2 regions of the Paraburkholderia sp. BL23I1N1 genome follow, and region 1 is predicted to be linked to the other one. Evidence: riboswitches for the same ligand, from Rfam matches in the RefSeq annotation. Region 1 holds a riboswitch; the other holds the start of a gene.

Evidence for each region. Region 1 has a riboswitch for thiamine pyrophosphate ahead of thiC (phosphomethylpyrimidine synthase ThiC). Riboswitches for the same ligand answer to the same signal wherever they lie in the genome.
Region 2: it holds a riboswitch for thiamine pyrophosphate, as region 1 does, so the genes downstream of both, B0G76_RS00535 (FAD-dependent oxidoreductase) here and thiC (phosphomethylpyrimidine synthase ThiC) in region 1, are expected to answer to the same signal.

Annotation. Positions count from the first base shown of each region.
Region 1 is NZ_RAPV01000001.1:1,247,276-1,251,651, reverse strand. It holds gene B0G76_RS05865 (thioredoxin family protein) at 1-418, opposite strand, end outside; gene B0G76_RS05860 (hypothetical protein) at 620-1,084, opposite strand; gene B0G76_RS05855 (GreA/GreB family elongation factor) at 1,624-2,034, shown strand; TPP riboswitch at 2,189-2,307, shown strand; partial or broken gene thiC (phosphomethylpyrimidine synthase ThiC) at 2,398-4,330, shown strand.
Region 2 is NZ_RAPV01000001.1:98,771-103,146, reverse strand. It holds partial or broken gene B0G76_RS00545 (thiazole synthase) at 1-57, opposite strand, end outside; gene thiS (sulfur carrier protein ThiS) at 97-294, opposite strand; gene B0G76_RS00535 (FAD-dependent oxidoreductase) at 378-1,508, opposite strand; TPP riboswitch at 1,783-1,906, opposite strand; gene B0G76_RS00530 (ABC transporter ATP-binding protein/permease) at 2,270-4,021, shown strand; gene B0G76_RS00525 (SDR family NAD(P)-dependent oxidoreductase) at 4,045-4,376, shown strand, end outside.

The DNA of each region.
Region 1 (4,376 bases):
CACGTTGCGACCAGCTGCGCAGTTCGCGGCCGGATACGAAGATCTCGGGTGTATAGATGGTGCTGCCGCCCGCGAGGTCGGTGAGCGTCTGCTGACGTTCGGTAAAACGATGCTGCGAGAAGCGGTCGGTCCAGCCGAGGCTATTCCAGTAGTCCACATGCAGGGCCAACGGCACGATGCTTTGGGTTGCGCCGCTGTTTTTCCACTGGCTCAGCCAGCTGTCGGCTGGCGGGCAGCTGCTGCAGCCTTCGCTGCTGTAAAGCTCCACCAGCGCGACGCGGTGGGATGGGCTGTGCGACACGCATACTGCGCCGGCGGCGGTTGCGAGACCGCTGGCTGAGAGGGTCGTCAGCGCAACGGCTATCGCGATTGCGCGGGCGACAGTCCGATTGGCGTGGCGGGTTCGTGCGGTTTGCATGGCGTGCTCCATCAGGATCTGCACGTTTGTCGAACCACGAGACCACTTATGACAGCCGGTTCTGATTTTTATTTGGCTTGGGGTGGTTCGCCTGTGGCCGCGACCGTTCCAGGATGTTGACGTCCGCGGGGCGCGGCGTGTTTGTACGCTCGCAGGCGAACTGCCCCCAAAGCGCCCCGCGGCGGGTGCTTCAAGCGCACTTCAATCGTAGCTTACGACAACCGTTCCGCGGGTATCCTGCGTGGCTTGTTTCGGTGCAAGCGACAACACCCCGCCATCCCGGCCAACCCGGTAGTGCCCATCACTGGCGGCGCCAAACGCACGCCCTTTGCTATCGACAAAACGCTCGGCCAGCGCATTGCGAGCCGTTGCGCCGTTGTTCACCTGAAGCGCAACGTCGGCACCCGTCGCCACGCCCGGCACAGCGCTAAACGTCAGCGTGATCGCCGAACCCGTCTGCGCGAGCCGCCCGCCGGCCGCATCGACACGCGCGCCGGCCTGAGCGGGAGCCGGGGCCGCCGAAATCGCCAGTTGCGGCGCCACGATCGCGCCCGAAAAACTGATTGTTCCACCGCTCGCGGCCACCGCCGGCATCGACGCCGCAATCAGCGCCGCCGTCGCCGCTACCGTACCGAGTGCTCCAAACCGCCCCATTCCTGTTTTCATCAGCACTTCTCCTCGAGCCGTCTCAAATCGCACCGCGCTGTTGACGCGCCGCCCGCCGCCGGTCGCTCGACGGGACAACGGCCGCCCCTACAAGCGGATTAACGGCAGCGCCACGGCGGCCTTGAAGAACCTTGCGCGCCCCTGCGCAATCTGGACACATCGCACCGCGTACGCACGGCGTCTCCCGGCGGCGATTAAAGAGATACTGCGCCCGTGCTAACATCTACCTTTCGATTGCGGCGATTAAGCTTTCTTTCCGGCGCGCTCCCCAACACCTTTCGTTATCTGCCGGCTACCCGATGCGCTTTCCGCTCTCCCGTGTCCTCACCCGGTTGCGCTCCCGCCGCGCAACCGGTTGCGCACGCGTGGACATCGCAACGCATCACGCCGGCCAGCCGTCCCGAACGCTCCCGCTTCTCGCCGCCCGGCGCCCGATCTGACGCACTTCCCCTCCATTACCGGGGCCGCGTCGTCGGGCTCCGGGCCGGTCTCATCCGCACGCAGTCCCCTTAAATGCAGATCGAATTGGAGAACCCGTCATGAAAAAGACGAAAACCTGTTACCTCACCGAACTCGACGTCGCCCGTCTTGAAAAGCACGCGGCCGCGCCCGGCGCCGACGCCAAAATGCAAGACATGCTCGACGACGTCCTCGAACGCGCCGTGATCGTCGAATCGCGCGACATCCCCGCGAACGTCGTCACGATGAATTCGCAAGCCACGCTGGTCGACGAAACCAGCGGCGAGCAGATGACCTGGACGGTTGTCTACCCGCCCAACGCCGACTTCACGCAGGGCCGCCTGAACGTGTTTTCGCCGCTCGGCCTTGCACTGCTCGGCGCCAAACGCGGCGAACGCATCCGCTTCACGCCGCCGAGCGGCGCGGAAAAAGTGCTGAAGCTCGAAAAAATCCTGTTCCAGCCCGAAGCCGCCGACGATTTCACGCTGTAAGCAATGCGCATCCGCGACGCAGAACTGCTGCGCCGCATCATTCCCGGCAGCCCTATCACAATAAGAATAGTGCGTGGCTGGCCGGCGTTATCTCCGACATCTGACTTTTTCAAGACGGGTTGCCAAGCAACGCCCGGGCGGTGTATTGTGTGCGCTGCTAACGCGGGGGTCCTGCGTGGCACGGAGGTTGGAGGTCCGTGTTGCGTGGGTGAGAAATACCCTTTGAACCTGATCTGGATAATGCCAGCGCAGGGAAGCGTACGGATTTCGCACCTGGTCTACCGTTTCATCTCCCGCGATTTCCGACAACTTCCATCTCGTCTCCTGCTTAGCCGCCCCACATTGCTATGCACGGAGATATGCATGAACGCCAATCCGAAGTTCCTTTCCGCCGACGCCCATGTCGATGCCGCCGCTGTCGCGCCGCTGCCGAATTCACGCAAGGTCTACGTGACCGGCTCGCGACCCGATATTCGCGTGCCGATGCGCGAGATTTCCCAGGCCGACACGCCGGATAGCTTCGGCGGCGAGAAAAATCCGCCGGTCTTCGTCTACGACACATCGGGCCCCTACTCCGATCCGGAAGCCAAAATCGACATCCGCGCCGGTCTGCCCGCGCTGCGTCAAGCCTGGATCGAAGAGCGCGGCGACACCGAAGCGCTGACGGGCCTGTCGAGCGACTTCAGCCGCGAACGCGCCGCCGATACCGCCACCGCCGATCTGCGCTTCAAGGGCCTGCACCGCACGCCGCGCCGCGCCATCGCCGGCAAGAACGTCTCGCAGATGCACTACGCGCGTCGCGGCATCGTCACGCCGGAAATGGAATACATCGCGATTCGCGAGAACCAGCAACGCGCCGCGTATCTGGAAAGCCTGAAGACGAGCGGTCCGAACGGCGAAAAAGCTCGCCGCGATGATGGGCCGCCAGCATCCGGGCCAGGCATTCGGCGCGAGCGCATTCGGTCCCGACGGCCTGAAGGAAATCACCGCGGAATTCGTGCGCGAAGAAGTCGCCCGTGGCCGCGCGATCATCCCGAACAACATCAATCACCCGGAAAGCGAGCCGATGATCATCGGCCGTAACTTCCTCGTGAAGGTGAATGCGAACATCGGCAACTCGGCGGTGACTTCGTCGATCGGCGAAGAAGTCGACAAGATGACCTGGGCGATCCGCTGGGGCGGCGACACGGTGATGGATCTCTCCACCGGCAAGCACATTCACGAAACACGCGAGTGGATCATTCGCAACAGCCCGGTGCCGATCGGCACGGTGCCGATCTACCAGGCGCTCGAAAAGGTCAACGGCAAGGCGGAAGACCTGACGTGGGAAATCTTCCGCGACACGCTGATCGAACAGGCGGAACAAGGCGTCGACTACTTCACGATTCACGCGGGCGTGCGTCTGCAATACGTGCCGCTGACGGCCAAGCGCATGACGGGTATCGTCTCGCGCGGCGGCTCGATCATGGCGAAGTGGTGCCTGGCTCACCACAAGGAAAGCTTCCTGTACGAGCACTTCGAAGACATCTGCGAAATCATGAAGGCGTATGACGTGGCCTTCTCGCTCGGCGACGGCCTGCGTCCCGGCTCGATTTACGATGCCAACGACGAAGCGCAACTCGGCGAATTGAAGACGCTCGGCGAACTCACGCAGATCGCGTGGAAGCACGACGTGCAAACCATGATCGAAGGCCCTGGCCACGTGCCGATGCAGCTGATCAAGGAAAACATGGACCTGCAACTGGAATGGTGTGACGAAGCGCCGTTCTACACGCTGGGACCGTTGACAACCGATATCGCGCCGGGCTACGACCACATCACCTCGGGCATTGGCGCGGCGATGATCGGCTGGTTCGGCACGGCAATGCTCTGTTATGTCACGCCGAAGGAACACCTTGGTCTGCCGAACAAGGACGACGTCAAGACCGGCATCATCACGTACAAGCTCGCCGCGCACGCCGCCGATCTGGCGAAGGGCCATCCGGGCGCACAGGTGCGTGACAATGCGTTGTCGAAGGCGCGTTTCGAATTCCGTTGGGAAGACCAGTTCAATCTCGGTCTCGACCCGGACAAGGCACGCGAATTCCACGACGAAACCCTGCCGAAGGATTCGGCCAAGGTCGCGCACTTCTGTTCGATGTGCGGTCCGCACTTCTGCTCGATGAAGATCACGCAGGACGTGCGCGAATTCGCAGCGCAACAAGGCCTCTCCGACGACGATGCGCTGAAGAAAGGCATGGAAGTGAAGTCGATCGAGTTCATGAAGAAGGGCGCTGAGATTTATCAGCGGCAGTAAGGATCGGAAACGCGGGCGCCTGAGTACGTTGCCCGCCGTTCGAGCT
Region 2 (4,376 bases), 1.1 Mb from region 1:
GCTCGCGAAAGTCTGGCCGTAGAGCATGAGCGCGTCGGCGGTTTGGGGGGCAGTCATTTGCATAATCCTGGTCTCCGGCAAGGCGTGGGGCGGGGCTTAACCGCCGGCCACGGGTTGCACGACATCGAGCTTGTCGCCCGGCTGCAGCGCGCGCGCCGCATGCTGGGTGCGTGCGACGAAATCGCCGTTCAGTGCGACCGCGAACGGCGGACGCGCGCCAAACGCGGCGAGCGCGTCGGCGACAGTCGCGCCATCGGGCAACGACAACGGCTTCTGATTGATATGAATGTCCATGAGATTCGAATACGGTCCAATCGATGGCGGTAGCGGCGCGCGCTGGTTCGCCTGCGGTTATTTCACCCGCAGGCGCACGGCGCTCATGCCGGCTCCCGCGTGGAATCCAGTTGAAACAGCTCGCTCCAGCGCGCGGCGCTTTGCCAGTCGGCGAAGGCATCGGCGTCGCCAATGCGGCCGTCGAGCAGCGCCGCGGCGAAGCGCACGGCTTCGTCGGCGACTTCGGGCACGATCATGTAGCCGTGCCGGTACAGGCCGTTCACGCGCAGCGTTTGCGCGCCATCCCACAGCAAGGCCGGACGGTGGTCCGGCAACGTTGGGCGGCACTGCGAATTCAGTTCGAGGATGCGGGCCTCGCCGAAGCCGGGATGCACGGAAAACGCCGCGCTCAGCAGCTCGAGCGCCGAGCGCACGCTGACCGGCGACATGTCCTCGCCTTCCACTTCGGTCGCGCCGATCACGTAGAGATCGTCCTGCTTCGGCGCGATATACAGCGGGTAGCGCGGATGCAGCAGCCGCACCGGCCGCGTCAGCTTGATACCGGGCGCACGCACGCGGGCGACTTCGCCGCGGATGCCGCGCAGCGTGGGCAGCACGGGCTTCGCGCCCAAACCCCGGCAGTCGATCGTGACGCGTGCGGGCGGCAGCGCATGATCGTCGACCGGCGTGTTCCAGTGCGTTTCGACACCGCGCTGGGCCATGCCGGCAGCGAGTGCCGCGAGCACCTGACGGTTGTCCAGTTGACCTTCGCGCGGGAGCAGCCAGCCCTGATTGAAGCGCCCCGCCAAGGCGGGTTCGGCGGCGCCGAGCTGGGCACCGGCCAGCGTCACGATGCCGCCGTCGAGCAATTCGGCCGGCGCATTCGAGCGCACGCGGCGTTCGAACAGCGGCGCTTCAGTCCGGTCGGCGTGATGCCATACGACGAGTGTGCCATTGCGCTGGAAGAACACCGGCTCAGGCAATTCGGCCAGCACTTGCGGCCAGGTGTCGAGCGAAGTCGCGCCGAGGCGCGTGATCAGCATTTCGGCACTGGCGGCTTCGGCCAGCGGCGCCAGCATGGCGGCGGCCACCCAGGCCGCGGCTTGCGAGCCCGTGGCATCGCCGCGCTCATAGAGCGCCACACGATGCCCCTCTCCGGCGAGACGCCACGCGACCAGGCGCCCGCACAGCCCGCCGCCGAGTACAGCGAAATCAGGTTGAGCAGAACGGTTCATCGCGCCCGCTCCCAACCGCAACGGCAACGGCAACGGCAACGGCAACGGCAACGGCAACGGCAAGCAAGGCTAAAGCAGCAAGGCGCGCCGACGTAATCGACATAGCCGACGAGGGCGTGGCGAACAGCAAAACACATGTCTGAAGAATAGGCGGTCATCGAGTCCTTTCCGTACGGCCCAAAAGCGCACGTACCCAGGACGAAACCGGCGGGTGAGGCCGGCCGGGCAATACGCGCGTCCAATGACGGACGCCGCCCGGCGGGGAATGGAAGACTGGCTGCTTCCGGAAACTTCCCGCGCCGGTATTACCCGGATCGGGTGCAAAGGGTCTCTCTCAGCCTTGCCGCCGCTGCGTGAGAATCACGCAGCCTGTGGGCAAAGCACCCCTGTTTCGTCGAAGGTCATTAGACCATAAAAGGCGCGGCGCCCGCAAACCAGCGGCCCATGCAGGCGCGCGATTGATCCGGCACCTTCTTTCGATTCGCCAATACGGCCGGAGGCAACGCTCTGGCACAATGCCAAGACCGGATGCCGCAGGAGCCCGGCGCGGGCGGCACGCTTAGCCACATGCGCGACGGCGGCACCGGGGCGAGCCCGCTGGGTGGAAATTAATTTTCACTTAAGGGCTTCGCGCCAGAATCGGACGCTCTCCCGGGCGTGCGTTCGTCGAGCACGACGCCCAGGGTATGCACCGCAAACCCGCCGTGGAGCCGGCCCAACTGAGGCCGGCCCCGATGGGCCAGCACTTCATCAGGATGCTCATGACACCGAATACCGCTTCCAGCCCCGTGCTGCCGCCAGACGATAGAGTCTCCGCCTGGAGCCTGATCAAACCTTACTGGGTTTCCGAAGAACGAAAAACGGCGTGGGGGCTGCTCATCGCGATCGTCGTGATGAATCTGCTCGTCGTGTGGATCAACGTGCGCCTGAACCGCTGGAGCGCCGACTTCTACAACGCGCTGCAAACCAAGAACGTGCACGACTTTCCGCACCTGCTGATGGTGTTCTCGGGGCTCGCGTTCGGCTTCATCATTCTCGCCGTGTACGGCCGCTATCTGCGCCAGATGCTCGGCTTCCGCTGGCGCCAGTGGCTGACCACGCGTTATCTCAACGAGTGGCTGCACGACAGCGCCTTCTACCGGATCGAACGCGACCGGCTCGCCGACAACCCCGACCAGCGGATCAGCGACGACCTGCAATCGTTCGCCACCACTACGCTCTCGTTGACGCTCGATCTGTTGTCCACGGTCGTCACGCTGGTCTCGTTCATCACGATCCTGTGGTCGCTGGCCGGTGCGCTGACCGTTTCGCTCGGCGGCATGCCGGTGCAGATTCCGGGCTACATGGTGTGGGCCGCGGCGCTGTACGCGGTGGTCGGTTCGCTGATCATCCAGAAGGTCGGCCATCCGCTCGTGTCGATCAATTACCAGGCGCAGAAGGTGGAGGCGGATTTCCGTTTCGGCCTGATCCGTCTGCGTGAAAACGCCGAACAGATCGCCTTCTACGACGGCATGGAGACCGAGAAGAAGAACACACACTCGCTGTTCGGCCGCATCCGCGACAACTGGTGGCAGGTGATGAAGTACACCAAGCGGCTCACGTTCGTGCTGAGCTTCTATGGTCAGATCGCGATCATCTTTCCGCTGGTGGTGGCGGCGCCGCGTTACTTCGCGGGCGCGTTCACCTTCGGCGTGCTGATGCAGATTTCGAGCGCGTTCGGCACCGTCAGCGATTCGTTTTCATGGTTCATCAATAGTTACGGCACCCTGGTCGAATGGCGCGCTACCGTGAACCGATTGCGTGAATTTAGCCGCATCGTGCATGCGCCGCGTCTGAAGGAATCGGTGTCGCCCGGCACCGCGCACGGCGGCATCAACCTGCATTTCGTCGACGAAGACAAGCTCACCACCGAAGGCCTCCAGCTTGCGCTGCCGAACGGCAACCCGCTTTCGCGCATCCGCGATATCGTGATCACGCCGGGCTCGCGCTGGCTGGTGCGGGGTCCGTCCGGCTCGGGCAAGAGCACGCTGATGCGCGCGCTCGCCGGCTTGTGGCCGTTCGGCGACGGCTCGATCGACGCCCCGGTCAACGCCCGCATGATGTTCATCCCGCAGGTCAGCTACATGCCGATCGGTACGCTGAAAGCCGCGCTCACCTATCCGTCCGCCGTGGACACTTACACCGACGAAGAATGCAGTGAAGCCCTCATCACCTGTCACCTGTCGGAGTACGCCGACCGCCTGCAAGAATCGGGACACTGGACGCGCATTCTCTCGCCGGGCGAACAACAACGTCTCGCCGGCGCCCGCGTGCTGCTGCACAAGCCGGACTATCTGTTCCTCGACGAAGCGACCAGCGCGCTCGATGCGGAGAACGAAGCACGTCTTTATCACCTGTTCACCGAGCGGCTGCCGAAGGCGGCGATCGTCAGCGTCGCGCATCGCGAATCGCTGGCGGCGTTCCATGGCGACACGCTTGACGTCGAGCGCTCGGGCGAACCGATTGCAGCGTGACCAGCATGAGCCACGCGAGCGACATGAGCAGCACGGGTGACACGAACGGCACGGCTGGCATGAGCGGCGCCGGGTTCGATCGCGTTGTGCTGATCACCGGCGCAAGTTCCGGCATCGGCGCGGCACTGGCCCGGCGCATCGCCGCGCCGCGCACCGCGTTGATGCTGCATGCGCGCGGTGCCGACGACGAAGCGCGTCAGCGTCTTGCACAAGTCGCCGCCGATTGCAGCGCGAACGGCGCGCGCTGCGCGACGGTGCTCGGCGATCTGGCCGAACGCGGCGCCGCCGAACACGTGATTCATCAAACGCTCGCGAGCTTCGGCGCGCTGGATCAACTGGTCGCGAACGCCGGTCA